4 regions of the Labrenzia sp. VG12 genome follow, and region 2 is predicted to be linked to each of the others. Evidence: predicted binding sites of a transcription regulator. Region 2 holds the regulator's gene; each other region holds the start of a gene.
The links. The regulator PhoB, encoded in region 2, activates phosphate uptake and scavenging genes when phosphate is short. The targets are predictions, from matches to a motif close to TGTCATNNANCTGTCAT.
Positions count from the first base shown of each region.

Region 1: a site for PhoB is predicted at 1,782-1,798, ahead of CHH27_RS04110 (glycerophosphodiester phosphodiesterase family protein). Genes of this name have one in related genera too.
Region 3: a site for PhoB is predicted at 2,353-2,369, ahead of phnC (phosphonate ABC transporter ATP-binding protein). Genes of this name have one in related genera too.
Region 4: a site for PhoB is predicted at 1,482-1,498, ahead of CHH27_RS09650 (glycerophosphodiester phosphodiesterase family protein). Genes of this name have one in related genera too.

Region 1 is NZ_CP022529.1:886,394-889,947, forward strand. It holds gene CHH27_RS04095 (YceI family protein) at 1-227, opposite strand, end outside; gene CHH27_RS04100 (cytochrome b) at 252-836, opposite strand; gene CHH27_RS04105 (YceI family protein) at 887-1,471, opposite strand; gene CHH27_RS04110 (glycerophosphodiester phosphodiesterase family protein) at 1,898-2,617, shown strand; gene CHH27_RS04115 (FecR domain-containing protein) at 3,215-3,554, shown strand, end outside.
Region 2 is NZ_CP022529.1:5,770,719-5,774,272, forward strand. It holds gene pstB (phosphate ABC transporter ATP-binding protein PstB) at 1-297, shown strand, start outside; gene phoU (phosphate signaling complex protein PhoU) at 328-1,023, shown strand; gene phoB (phosphate regulon transcriptional regulator PhoB) at 1,104-1,802, shown strand; gene CHH27_RS26660 (GcrA family cell cycle regulator) at 2,248-2,778, opposite strand; gene CHH27_RS26665 (aspartate aminotransferase family protein) at 3,207-3,554, shown strand, end outside.
Region 3 is NZ_CP022529.1:419,776-423,329, reverse strand. It holds gene phnE (phosphonate ABC transporter, permease protein PhnE) at 1-371, opposite strand, end outside; gene phnD (phosphonate ABC transporter substrate-binding protein) at 445-1,362, opposite strand; gene phnC (phosphonate ABC transporter ATP-binding protein) at 1,420-2,253, opposite strand; gene CHH27_RS01955 (DapH/DapD/GlmU-related protein) at 2,650-3,276, shown strand; gene CHH27_RS01950 (helix-turn-helix domain-containing protein) at 3,341-3,554, shown strand, end outside.
Region 4 is NZ_CP022529.1:2,053,327-2,056,880, reverse strand. It holds gene alaS (alanine--tRNA ligase) at 1-452, shown strand, start outside; gene CHH27_RS09650 (glycerophosphodiester phosphodiesterase family protein) at 514-1,479, opposite strand; gene CHH27_RS28475 (hypothetical protein) at 1,662-1,787, opposite strand; gene CHH27_RS09645 (cyclic nucleotide-gated ion channel) at 1,943-3,262, shown strand; gene CHH27_RS09640 (cupin) at 3,266-3,554, opposite strand, start outside.

The DNA.
Region 1 (3,554 bases), 1.1 Mb from region 2:
GGTTTTACTGTCGCCTTGATCTTGGCACTTTCCGGGGCCGCCGGGTCAAACTCGATGGTTGCGTCCCAGGTGGTGAATTGACCCTTCAGGGTGTTTTCCCCCTGTTTCACTTCGAAACCCAGGCTGCTCTGGTCCTGAGCCACGGTCCACGTGTCGGCCAGCGCGGCGCCGGCATGTCCCGAAGTGAAGAGGAATGCCAATGCAAAAAGGCTGTTTTTCAATGCCATGTCGGATTTTCCTGATTCAACTTGTTAGTTATCGGCTCTGGCCGGAGCTGTGGACACCATGCGCTTGAGTGTGTCGTCGCGCGCGATCAGGTGGTGTTTGAAGGCCGCCGCGATATGCACGAAGATCAGTGCGATCAGCAGATAGGCGCCATAGGCGTGGAGCAGTTTGAAGAAGCTCTCCGCTTCCGCCTGCGTACCCAGGACTTCCGGGACCGGCAGGTGCGGCACCGGCAGTACGTTGAAAACAATTGTCGGAATGCCCCATGGCGACGCGGAGGCCATCAGCCAGCCGGTGAGCGGCATCGCGAACAGCAGGGCGTAAAGGCCGATATGACCAAGATGGGCACCCAGCCTTTCCAGCGGATGCATGCCATCCGGCAATCTGGGCGACGGGTTGGCAAGGCGCCAGGTTAGCCGCAGCGCAGCGAGCGCGAGCACGACAAACCCGATGGATTTGTGCAGCTGGTAGAGCGTGAACAGCTCGGGATCGTCGCTCGGCAGGCTGGTCATATAGAGCCCGAAGGCGAGCATGCCGGCAATCATCAGGGCCATCACCCAGTGAAACAGGATCGCGACCCTGCCATATCCGGTTTTGGTGTTGCGCAGCATCGCCGGCTCCTCAGGTTGCCGGAGGCCGCTCGGCCCCCGGCGTCTTTCGATCAGTTGGTGGCGTCGGCCTTCAGCGTTTCAGCATGGAAGGTGACGGTCACCTCATCCCCCACATAGGGAACAAACATGTCCATGCCAAAGTCGGACCGCTTGATGACGGTGGAAACGGCAAATCCGGCAGCTTCCTTCTTGGCCATCGGGTGTTCGCCAAGCGCGGTAACCGTGACGTTCAGGGTTGTCGGCTTGGTGACGCCCTTGATGGTCAGGTCGCCAGTGACCTCGAGCTGGTTTTCACCAACCTGTTCGACCTTGGTGCTGGCAAAGGTCGCTTTCGGGAATTTGTCGGCGTCGAAGAAGTCCGCGCTTAGGAGGTGCTTGTCACGATCCGCCCAGAACGTATCGAGGCTGGTGATGTCGATGGTGAATTCGATGGAGGAGTTGGCGGGGCTGTCCTTGTCGATCAGGAGTGTGCCATCCCAGTTGCCGAAACGACCGTCTGTCGTGGAATAGCCGAGATGATTATAGGTGAACGACAGGTTGGCGTGAGACTTGTCAAAGTCGAAAGCGACTGGTTCGGCAGAAGCTGCGCCGGCAAAAAGGGACAGAGCCAGTGCGGGAGCTGCAAGACGGATCATGTTCAAACCTCGTAAGAATGGTGTCAGGAGCGTTCGCCCATGAACGCTGCATTGCGGAAGATAGGCATGAAATCGGCGCATGCAATTTGACTGACTGTTCTGAAATTTCGAACAATCACAGCCCGATTTCTGACACTGTTTTGGTGAAGGCCTGATAAGAAATTCCGAGTCGATTGTTACTGCTCGCTATCCGAAAACCGCGGACCTTTCAGAATCAGCATCGCCTGCAAGTGCCCATGTGGTGTCTTTGGTGGCGCAATCAAGAGTTGCTTAGCTCGGTAAGTGCATGATAACTCGAAAGAAGTTCCAGTGTCATCATTCCATCAAGAAATTCAGGCACCTCTTGGCTCATCTTTCCTGACGTATAGCTGAAATCGGAACCCGAAAGCCTTCAGATCACCGGTCTGGAGCACCAGGAGAATCGACGTGAAACAAGCGATGGTTGTTTGTCACCGAGGCGCGTCTCTGTGGGCTCCTGAAAACACGCTGGCGTCCCTGGAGAAAGCCATCGAGATGGGCGCGGAGGCTGTTGAGCTTGACGTGCGACCGTCCCGGGATGGCATTCTGTACGTCATGCATGACGCCACAGTGGATCGAACCACCAATGGCTCAGGCCGGATTTCGGACCTGACATCGGCTGAAATTGATGCGCTCGACGCCGGTATCTGGTTCGGCCCGGACTTCGCCGGCGAGCAGGTGCCCCGGTTGGACCGGTTCCTGGATGCCTGCAAGGGCCGGATTGCCACTTATGTGGAAATCAAGGACGGCGACCCCGGAGAAGTTCGTGACATGCTGGCGGTGCGCGGCATGCTCAGCGAGGCCTGGACCTTTTCCTTTGACCAGGCCATTCGCGCGGAGGCTCGTGCCAAGGTCCCCGACCTGCGCCGCATGGTTCTCTTCATTCACGTTGGATCGGTTGACCGCGCCGTGGCACAGGAGGCGCAGATCATTGAGTTTCACGAAGACAATCTGGACCCTGATCTGGTCGCGGCGGCAAAAAGGGCGGGCCTGATCACCCAGATGTTTTACGCCGGTAGTGATCGGGCAGTCTTTGAAAGGGCCGTACGCTGCGGGGTCGAGCAGATGAATATCGATCAGATTGAGGTGTTTCGGTCGGTGGAAAATGACCTGCTCACCCCCGTGTAGTGCACCACCTGTTTCTGCATTTGGCATGTCCGTTCCTGAGCAAGCCGGCCGATGAGAGAGGCAGCGGCCTGTTGCCGGCAGTATTTGTCGATATGGTAAACGGTCAGGAAAGCTTTACTCTGGGTGGCAGAAAGAGATAGGGGTGCAGCATTTCCATCGAAGGTAGCAGAAACGGGAAGATATGTTGCCAGAAATGGTGACCAGGAACCTTCCCCTTTCATTACAATTTTAGCGGATTGAAAATCGGCAATATTTCCAAGTTTTCTTCAAATCCTGTTAAGTGCCCTTACGTAGCCTCTGGTTTCGAATAAATTTAGGCGTTTGGGGGCACTTGTGTCGAAAAACACTCTGCTGGAACGTTGGTCTGAATGCCGGTGCAGAACCGTTGCAGCCGTCGATCTCACTGGTTTCGACCGCGCGTTCCGGCTAACGGCGATGTCCGTATTCTTCTGCCTGCTGTTGTTCGGCGCGGTCACGGGCGCTTTGGCGCAGGAAAATCAGGCAACCGAAAACAACTGGCATTGGAAGGTGGATCGCGTCACCGGCCGTGTTTTGGTGGAGACGAGGACCGGAGAGTCATTTACTGCGGAAAAAGGCATGATCGTGCGCCGCGGCTGGAAGGTCAGGACCGGCCAGGGCCGGGTTGCCATTCGGCGCGGCGACCAGAAATTTGTCGTGTCCAGGGGCGCTGTTGTAACGCTCCAGCCTGGTGGGTTCTTCATCAAGCGAATGGTGGTCTATCAAGACAGGGGCCAGCTCGACGTAAACGTAACACGCAGATGGTTTCGCCATTTCAAGGTCGAAACCCCCTTCCTGGCAGCTGTCGTCAAAGGGACAGATTTCCGAGTGCGGGTGACCCAGAACACGGCGACGGTCAATGTTGGGCAAGGCGTCGTCGGAGTGCATGATTTTGCATCTGGAGACCGTGCCGACATCG
Region 2 (3,554 bases):
CAGCGCCTGTGCATCGCGCGTGCCATCGCCGTCAGCCCGGAAGTCATCCTGATGGATGAGCCTTGCTCTGCACTGGACCCGATCGCAACGGCCAAGGTTGAAGAGCTCATCGACGAACTGCGCGAAAACTTCACGATCGTGATCGTGACGCACTCCATGCAGCAGGCTGCTCGTGTGTCTCAGCGCACCGCGTTCTTCCACCTTGGCATTCTGGTTGAGGAAGGTCCGACCGAGGACATCTTCACAAACCCGAAGGACAAGCGTACGCAGGACTACATCACTGGCCGCTTCGGCTAAGCGCTTTTCGAATTCTGAAGGGGACACAGGATGTCTGAACATACAGTCTCGGCTTATGACGAGGAACTGACGGCTATGGCCGGCAAGATCGCCGAAATGGGCGGTCTGGCAGAAAAAGCCTTCGCCGACGCGGTCCATGCTCTGGTTTCGCAGGACCTGGATCTGGCCAAGACCACGATCGCGAACGATGTGCGCCTGGACGCGTTGCATCAGGAAGTCGAGATCAAGCTGATAGAGATCATCGCGCGCCGTCAGCCCATGGGGCAGGATCTGCGGGAAGTCACGGCTGCAACCCGTATTGCCAACGACTTGGAACGTGTCGGCGATCTGGCCAAAAACGTGGCCAAGCGCGTGATCGCCATCGACAGTGATCTGCAGTCCAAGAAACTCGCCATCGGTGTGGAACACATGACCGAACTGGCGCTGTCTCAGCTGAAGCAGGTTCTGGACGCCTATACCCGCAAGGACGCGGAAACGGCGCGCAAGGTCCAGGAAGCCGATGCTGAAGTGGATGCGATCTATACCTCGCTGTTCCGCGAGTTGCTGACCTACATGATGGAAGACCCGCGGGTCATCACCCAGTGCGTCCATCTGCTGTTCTGCGCCAAGAACATCGAGCGTATCGGTGACCACGCGACCAACATCGCGGAAAACGTCTACTACATGGTGACCGGCGATCGTCTGCCGGAAGAACGCGCCAAGGTGGACGAGACGGGCGCGGCCTAGTTTCGACACCTGTCGCGGTAGCGGTCCGACCGGCGCAACAACCTTCACCCTGCGCCGGTTGCTGAAATTGGAGCGAATGCATGCCGAAGGTGCTCATCGTCGAAGACGAAGAACCCCTCAGCCTTCTGTTGAGATACAATCTGGAAGCCGAAGGATATGCGGTTGAATCGTGTGTCCGTGGGGACGAGGCCGAAATCCGCCTGCGGGAAAGCCTGCCCGACCTGCTTCTGCTCGACTGGATGCTGCCGGGCCTGTCCGGTATTGAACTCTGCCGCCGTCTGCGCGCGCGAGAAGATACCGAGCGTCTGCCTGTCATCATGCTGACAGCCCGCGGCGAAGAGGCTGAGCGCATCCGGGGCCTGTCGACCGGCGCCGACGACTATGTGGTAAAGCCTTTTTCCGTTCCGGAACTGATGGCACGCGTGCGCGCCATCCTGCGCAGGGCTAGCCCGGAAGTGGTGTCGACCATGCTGCGGTCCGGCGACATCGAGCTCGACCGGGAAACGCACCGGGTTCGTCGCAACACCAAGGAAATCCATCTTGGTCCGACCGAATTCCGCCTTCTGGAATTCCTGATGACGTCGCCCGGCCGCGTTTTCTCGCGCGAGCAGTTGCTCGACGGTGTCTGGGGCCATGATGTCTACGTGGACGAACGCACCGTGGACGTTCATGTCGGCCGGCTCCGCAAGGCGCTCAACCGGGGCAAGGCCAAGGACCCGATCCGCACTGTGCGCGGTGCCGGTTACGCCTTCAATGACCAGTTCTCGGCCAGCGCCTGAGCGCTGACCGTGGAGCAAGACATCTAAAAGCCCGCCCTTGGCGGGCTTTTGTATTTGATATTCCTAGTTCATCGTCATTCCGGATGCAGCGAAGCGGAAATCCAGGACCGGCGAGCTTTCGGTTTCTCTCAAATTTGGTCAGGGGCGAACGCTGGGCTTTCAGGATCCCGGCAGACGCGTTGCGTGGCTGAAGTGAGGTAAGGAAGGCCATGACAGGGACCCCAGCCTCAGCTCCGTCATTGCCGGACCTGATCCGGCAAGCCACGCCGTGACGGTCCGGTTGCGCAGGGCCATACGTTCGCCAAAGGCACTGGCATGGACGCCATGGACTGGCCGTGGCACGACGATGGCGGAAACGGCAGCTTCCTGCCGCCAAAAACCGCAAAAAGAAAAAGCCCGCCGATTGGCGGGCTTTCAACAAGGGCAGCCCTTTGAGGTGCTGCCGTTATCCGGCCTTGGCGACCACCTTGCGGTCACGCCGACGGTCGGCGACCGGCTGGTAAGCGATCTTGCAGTGGTAGGTGCAATAGGGGACACCGGCTTCGGACTGGCGGCCGCAGAAATAGAAGTCGTCGGTCGCCGGATCGCCGATCGGCCATTTGCAGGTCCGCTCGGTAAGCGTCAGGATCGTTGCCCGCTGGGAGATCGGCACCACATCGGCGATCGGTTCGATTTCCGGCTTGGCTTCGACAACCGGAGCCGGCGTGATATCGGCTTTCAGGGCCGTCGCACCAATGCTCTGTGGTTGCTGCGTTGGCTTCTTGGGAGCAGCGCTGCTGGGAGCGGCCGTCCGCGGCCGGCGCGGCTTGGCGCTGGAGGAAGAGGATTTCGCGCGACCGGACAGGCCAAGGCGATGCACTTTGCCGATCACGGCGTTTCGGGTCACACCACCCAGTTCGCCAGCGATCTGACTTGCACTCAAGCCTTCGCTCCAAAGCTTCTTGAGAAGCTCGACCCGTTCGTTTGTCCAACTCATTGCCGCACCCTTTTATTTGACCGCCTTGCGGCCATTAACCCCGTGTTAAGCATGCGCGTGCATGCCTAAGTATGGCATATCTAGTGCCTCTAAGTGATTTGCCGCACGAGATCTCGTGTTCGATGTCCCAGAGGTTACAATAACGTTAATTTATCAGGCAACCGTTTGACCCAAACCAGTTGGGGATGAAGGGACTTTTCCCCAAATAAGCGATGCCCTTGAGACTTTTACGAAATCTGTCCTCGGCGACCCTGGAGCGGCATTTCCATTGACAGTCCATGGTGGGGGCGGTGTATAAGACTTCCGCTGCGTGCCGCCTCATCGGGCGGCACGTTGCGTTTTGGCCCGAACGCATCTGACAAGGTGCCGGTCCCGCGTCAAGGTGACGTTGGGGCCATTTGGGCGTTCTTGAGGAGATAAAAGAGGTTATGTCCGCGACTGCACTATTCGGAAATTACGCAAGATCGAACCTGTCTTTCGATCATGGGGAAGGTGTCTGGCTTGTCACGAAAGACGGCCGACGATTCCTCGATTGCGGTTCCGGCATCGCGGTCAATTCTCTCGGCCACAGCCATCCGCATCTGGTGCAAGCCCTCCAGGACCAGGCCGCCAAGCTCTGGCACATTTCCAACCTGCACCAGATCCCGGAAGGGGAACGGCTGGCGCAGCGTCTGTGCGAGGCGACATTTGCCGAAAAGGCCCTGTTCGTGAACTCGGGCGCCGAGGCCATGGAAGCGGCGATCAAATGCGCGCGTCGTTACCAGTATGACAAGGGC
Region 3 (3,554 bases), 630 kb from region 2:
CGGCGCACCACCGGAATGAGCGGGCCCCAGCTGTCCACATTGCGGGTTGAGGCCATCGCCAGGACAACGGCCATGGCGCCGCCGATCAGTGTGGCAACGGCAGCAATGTTGAGCGTTTCCAGCATTGCGGGAACAAAATGCAGGATCAGGCCGAAAAAGGCCGGTCCGGCTTCCCAGGCTTCAACAACGATCTCGCCCGGATAATCAAAGAATTTTGTCAGGCCCTGCAAGAAGCCGCCGGAATTCATCTCGTTCGATTTAGAGTACCCGGACATAAGTACGGCGACGACCAGCAGCAGCCCGATCAGGGAGTAAAGCTGGCGTCGTTTGCGCAGTGTCAGGATTTCCTGTTCGAGTGCGGCAACGGCCATTTCAGAATCCTTCGAGGAAGTCATAGAAAACGCGGGCCGGAAACCGGCCCGCGTTCGGGTTCAGACGAACCGCTTAGTTCTTGTTCTTGGCCTTACGGGCTTCGACGATGTTCACGTAAGCTTCGTGGGTGATCGGCATGAAACCCTTGGTCTCACCGGCTGCGATGTTGTAGGCGCAATCCGGATCGATGGAGTTCAGGGAAGCGATCAGGCCGGTCATCTTGATCTTGACGTCTTCCGGCAGCTTCTTGGACAGAACGATCGGGCCTTCCGGGATCACCGGGGACTGCCAGATCTGGCGCAGTTCGGTCATGTCGACCAGACCGGCATCAGAAGCCTTGCGCAGGGCACCGGAGTTGTAGCCGTCTTCCCACTCACCAAGGCCGTCGGCCCAGGTGACGCCGGCATCGATGTCGCCGTTGGAAACAGCAACGATGGTCTGCTCGTGACCACCGGTGAAGACCACGTCACCGAAATATTCGCCGGCGGTCATGGAGTAGCCTTCCTGCGGGATGGCGATGGACGGGATCAGGTAACCGGACGTGGAGTTCGGGTCACCAAAGCCGAAGACCTTGCCCTTCATGTCTTCCAGGGAGTTGATCTCGCTGTCGTTGCGGGCAAAACCGATGGAGTAATAGCCGTAGCCACCGTCAACGTTGACCTTGACCAGAACCGGGTCAACAGCTTCCGGATCGGTCAGGTAGACTTTCGCGTAGCTGGAAGCGCCGAGCCAGGCCAGGTCGAGGTTGCCGCCGAGCAGGCCTTCGATCACGCCGTTGTAGTCGGCCGGTGCGAACAACTTGACCGGAACGCCGAGAAGATCAGCGGTTTTCTGCTCGAGGCACTCATAGGCACGCAGACGGTCGGAAGCGTTTTCGCCGCCCAGGATGCCGATGCGGAATTCGGTGATTTCAGAAGCACCTGCAACAGAGGCGTTCAGAGCGATCATGCTGACTGCGGCCAGCGCAGCAACTTTAGCAACGATTTTCATGTGGGACACTCCCCGAGAGTTCTCAAACTTGATGACGTCATAAGGTATGCAGCCGGATCAGACCGCTGCTGCCGCCGGGGTCATCGCACCAGCGGATTCTTGTGCGCCGGACTTGCCGGCATCGATGGCAGTTGAGGTTGCTGCCTCGTTGAAGCTTTCATCGGCGCCGTAGATCTCACGTGCCACATTCGTGGTAAGTTCTTCGGGCTTGCCGTCAAAAACGATGAAACCGTCCCGCATGCCGATCACGCGGTCGCAATAGCTGCGGGCGGTGTCGAGTGTGTGCAGGTTGCAAAGCACGATCTTGTTGTCGCGCTCATGAATTTCGCGCAGCGCATCCATGACGATCTTAGCGTTCATCGGATCGAGCGAGGCGATCGGCTCATCGGCCAGGAACATATGCGGGTCCTGCATCAGGGCCCGTGCAATGGCGACGCGCTGTTGCTGACCGCCGGACAGTTCTTCTGCCCTCTTGGTCGCTTCCTGCGCAATGCCGAGGCGGTCAAGCGCGGCAAGCGCCGTGTTCACATCATCTGCACTGAAAACGTTGAAGAGGCTTTTCAAGGTGCCGTGGCCATTCAGCCGTCCGAGCATCACATTGGTGCAGACATCGAGGCGCGGGACCAGATTAAATTGCTGGAACACCATGGCGCAGTCGCGCTGCCAGCGGCGCATCATGCCACCGCGCAGGCCGAGAATGTCGCGGCCCTCAAACAGGATCTGACCGGAGGTCGCCGGCGTCAGCCGGTTGATCATGCGCAGCAAGGTGGATTTGCCGGCGCCGGAGCGGCCAATAATGCCGACCATCTGTGGCTGGTCGATATTAAAACTTACTTTGTTGACCGCGGTCCGAGACCCGAAGGTCTTGGTGACTTCCTGAAACTGAATCACGCGCCAGCCCTGTCCGTGTTTGTTCGTATTGCTGGGCGACAAGAGCCATTGAACCGTTACATTTGGATGACAGTCCCTTGACTGAAACGTCAAAAATTTATGACAGATCAATGACATGCCGCTGCGTTAAACGGATTCCGGACCGTGACACGGCTGGATTTCCGCAACGCGCTCAGGGCTTTCGGACCATCGTGACCATCTCTTCGGCCATCAAAGTTTTTCAAGAATGATTTGCCGCCAATCTAAATATTCACATGTCCGGGCCGTCCAATGGCGGCTGTTCACAAGTTGAAAAAACTGAAAACAGTCACAGGACCGTCATTAAACTGTCATTGATCTTGCCTGCCGACCGTCTACAAACCGGTCCCGCCTCTCACATCAAACATCGGAAACACCATGTCAGCGCCGCACCAGAAGCCCAGCCTCACCGAAGCCCCGAATGTTCATCCCGATGCCAGTGTGATGAATTGCGAGCTTGGGATCTGGACGGAAGTCGGCGCCCACACGCATATGCGGGAAAGCCAGATGGGCGACTATTCCTACATCGTCCAGGACGGCGATGTTGTCTGGTCGACCATCGGCAAATTCTGTTCGATTGCGCGCCGTGTGCGGCTCAATCCGGGCAATCACGCCACCTGGCGCGCCTCCCAGCACCATTTTACCTATCGCGCTGCCGCCTATGGACTCGGTGAGGATGACGGTGACTTCTTCCAATGGCGCAAGGACGACTGGGTCACCCTCGGCCACGATGTCTGGATTGGCCACAATGTGACGGTGCTGGCCGGTGTCACGATCGGCACGGGCGCCATTGTTGCGGCCGGTGCGGTCGTTTCCAAGGATGTTGCTCCCTATACGGTGGTCGGCGGTGTCGCCGCGAAGGAAATCAAGCGACGCTTCACGGCCGAGCAGGAACAGGGCCTGATGGATGTTGCCTGGTGGGACTGGAACCACGACCAGCTGAAGGAACGGCTTCCGGATTTCCGTAGTTTGTCCATCGATGCCTTTATCGAGAAGTATCGCTGACCCGGATCGGGCATGCGCCTCGGAGTGAGCTGATTTCGCCGCCGATTCGCGTTAGACTTGGCGTATGCCCACTGTAACTGCCGTTCTCCAGACCAGTCTCGGCCCATCTCTTCGGCGATGGCGGGCGCTGAACCGCGTCAAGCAAGAGGTGCTGGCGCATGAGCTCGGCGTCTCCCAGGCGCGGATCTCCAGATGGGAAAGTGGCCATGCCCAGCCTGACGGCCGGCACCTTCTGAAAATCACCCAGCTGCTGCGCGCACGCCCCTCAACTGCGGCGG
Region 4 (3,554 bases), 2.3 Mb from region 2:
ATGTGCCGGCCCGGGTGGCACAGCTTGTGGAGGAACGCCGCAAGCTGGAAAAAGAGCTGGCCGATGCGAAGAAGAAACTTGCCATGGGTGGCGGCTCGGGCGAGGGCGCACCGGTGAAGGACGCCGGTTCGTTCAAGCTCATGGCCCGAACGGTGGACGGCATCAATCCGAAGGACCTGAAAGGCATGGCCGATGACGCCAAGGCCCAGCTCGGCACCGGCGTGGTGGTGCTGATCAGCGTTGCTGAAGACGGCAAGGCGGCGATTGTGACCGCTGTCACCAAGGATCTGACCGAGAAAGTCAGTGCGGTTGATCTGGTGCGCATCGGGTCCGAAGCCCTGGGCGGCCGCGGTGGCGGCGGCCGGCCGGACATGGCGCAGGCCGGTGGTCCGGACGGTTCAAAGGCCGACGGCGCCATTGCCGCGATCGAAAGCCATCTGGCAGGTCTCTGAAGATCTTCAGCCAATCTTGTATGATGAAGCGGGCGGTCCCTTCGGGCCGCCCGTTTTCATGTCAGTTATGCTGGCTCAGCGCCGGGCCGATGAATTCAATCCGGTTGGTCCAGACATATCCCTGAAACCCGTCCGGTACCGATTGCATCTGTTCCTGCGTGTCGATCCCGCCTGTGCCCTTGGGCGGACCGGTATAGATCACCTCGGTGTCATGCGCGCGCATCCGCGCCAGGAAGCGGTTCGGCCAACCCCAGAGATACGGCGCATAATTGGATGGCACCAGGATTGTTTTGCCGCGGCAGGCTCCCGGGACAAAGCCCGACCAGCCAAGGGCGATATAGCGCTGCAGGCAGTCCTTGGTGTCCTTTTTCGTAAAACCGCGCAGGCCCGGCCGGTGGCGGATCATATTTGCGGTTGGTGCTTCACCGCCGTAAACGCCCCAGACACGGGTTTCCCAATCCGGATGGGTCTTTAATAGGGCTTCGAGCCGGTCCGCTTCTGCAGGATCCCGGCTCTTGAAGTTGATCAGGAACTTGCCTTTTGAAAATCCCTCCAGAACGTCGCTGAGGGAGGGCAGCTTGCCAAGTCCGGTGCCTCTGAAAGGATAGGTCTGGCCGTTGTCGGCCGTATAGCCGTATCCGATGTCGAGCGCCTTCAGGGCGGAAAGGCTATGCTCACGCGTGACACCCGAACCATCGGTCCGGCAGTCCAGTGTCCAGTCGTGAAAAACGGCAAAATGACCGTCGGTGGTTGGATGAATGTCGAGTTCGACAATGTCCGCCCCGGCAGCAAAGGCGGCCTCCATGGAGGCGAGCGTGTTTTCCAGAAAGGCGTGTTCGGGGTTAAAGATCCGGTCGGCGGTGCAGGTGTCGCGGCCAAGGTCTGTGCGATCATAGGTTTGATGGACGCCACGATGGGAAATGATCGTCAGATCGCCACCCGTGGGCGGAGAAGCAAGCCAGGATGCATTGGTGACATAAAGCGCCAGCCCCAGAAGGGCGGCGGCGGCGAGACTTTTTCGAAACATTGACGACAGCCGGAAGACTCAGTTGGAAAACGGCTGCAAGTCTTCCCGTGAGACTGTGGCTGAATGGAGACGGGGCCAAGACGGTCGGTACCATCATGAGCGTTGATTGAGGGCATTACCGGGGACAAAAACTGAAAAAGCGTGCCATCTGGCACGCTCTTTTCAGTCGGATGCGGATTTGATCAGCTGAGGGCTGCTGCCAGTGCAAGGGCCAGGGCCGTCAGGAAGGTTGAGGCAATCAGCATTTTCAGCACCACATGATGCTGAGTGGTTTCACCAGCCCGCGCCTTGTTGGTTTCAATGGTCATCGTCATCTCCTTTTGGTTTCGCTTACACAAAGACAGATGGGGACCTGCGGCAATCTTGCCCAATCACTATGTCGCGTTCCGATGTCACGGAATTGCGCGCAAGCTGTGAGGACGCGCCGTCCAAGGCTTTGTTGCCGCTCGAAATTCCGCTATTGATGAGGCTGACCTTTCTACGAGACGAGGTGCTGGTGGAACAGCAGAACTTCAAGCGGGCGCTTTATGAAGTGCTTGAGGACACGGGCAAGCGAAGGCTGGCAGCCCGGTCCCTGCGGCAGTTTCTCGTTGTTCTGATCCTTCTGAATATCGGGCTTGCAGTTCTGGAAACGGTGCCGCAGGTCAGGGACACATTCGGTCCGCATCTGCGCTTCGTGCAGCTCGGCAGCGGGTTCATATTTCTGGTCGAGTATATCTTGAGGCTTTACGTTGCGGATCTGCACCCACCGCTGCGCCGCTATGGTCCGTTCTGGTCGAGGTACCGCTATGCGGTTCAGCCCGATGCGGTGATCGACCTGATCGGTGCGTTGCCGTTGCTTTTCGTCTTGTTCCTGCCGAACCAGGCGGTCACCGTCGTAGTGCTGCTGCGCCTTCTCCGGTTTCTCAAGCTGGCCCGCTACTCTCCGGCCTTGCGGTCGCTGATTTCCGCTGTCGTCGCGGAACGCAAGGCGCTCATGGGGTCCACGATGATCATCGCAGGCGTCATCCTGCTGGCCGCGACCCTGATGTATCTCATCGAACATGATGACCAGCCGGAGAAATTCCGCAGCATCCTGCACGGCATCTACTGGGCGATCACGACGGTGACCACGGTGGGCTATGGTGACGTTGTCCCGGTCACCAATCTTGGCAAGATGGTTGGCAGCGTGGTGATGATGATGGGCTATGGACTGATCGCTCTGCCGGTCGGCATCATCGCGTCGGCCTTTGCGCGCGAGATCCACAGCCGCGATTTCGTTGTGACCTGGTCGATGGTTGCACGCGTGCCGCTGTTCGAAGACCTGAAAGCCACGGAAATTGCAGAAGTGACCAAGTTGCTGCAGGCACAAAGCGTCCGAAAGGGCGGCATCATCGCGGACAAGGGCGACGTTGCCGACAAGATGTATTTCATTGCCGATGGCGAGGTTGCCATCAAGCTGGAGCACGACACGGTTTATCTGGGTGAAGGCAACTTCTTTGGTGAGCTTGCCTTGATCAATCAGACAACGCGCACAGCCGTCGTCACGGCCAACAGCGATTGCCAGCTCATGGTTCTGGAGGCGGGCGCGTTGCAGCAGCTGATGGATCGCGATGAGGCGCTTGCCCACAAGATCATGGAAGAGGCGCGCGAACGCGTGTCCGAGGGCAAGAAGGTGCTGGGCGAGATCGCCGAAGAAGAGCTGCAACAGGCGGGTGTCTTTGCGTCGGCCGAAACCGCCGACGCGGAACCCGAACTGTTTGAGGGCAGTGCCTCCGTCGTTGAGCGGGATCCGGCGAAATAGCCGTCAGTCGATCCGGCAGGCCAAACCTTGCCTGGGTGGATCCTGGATCTGGATGAGCATCAGGACGCAAGGGGCTTCCCCAACGACGCCGGACAGGTGGCCGGCCCGTCCATTCGCGTCTTCCCGCGCGAGCTGATCCTCTCCGAAGGACAGCTCTCCGGGCCCCATCTCGACCCTCGTGCCATCCATGCTTTCCACGAACCAGGTTCCGGAGAGCGGCACAATCCATTGCGGTCTGGGATTTCGGTGCCATTGCAAGGTGCCTGGCTGCAGCACCAGGATCGTGATGTCT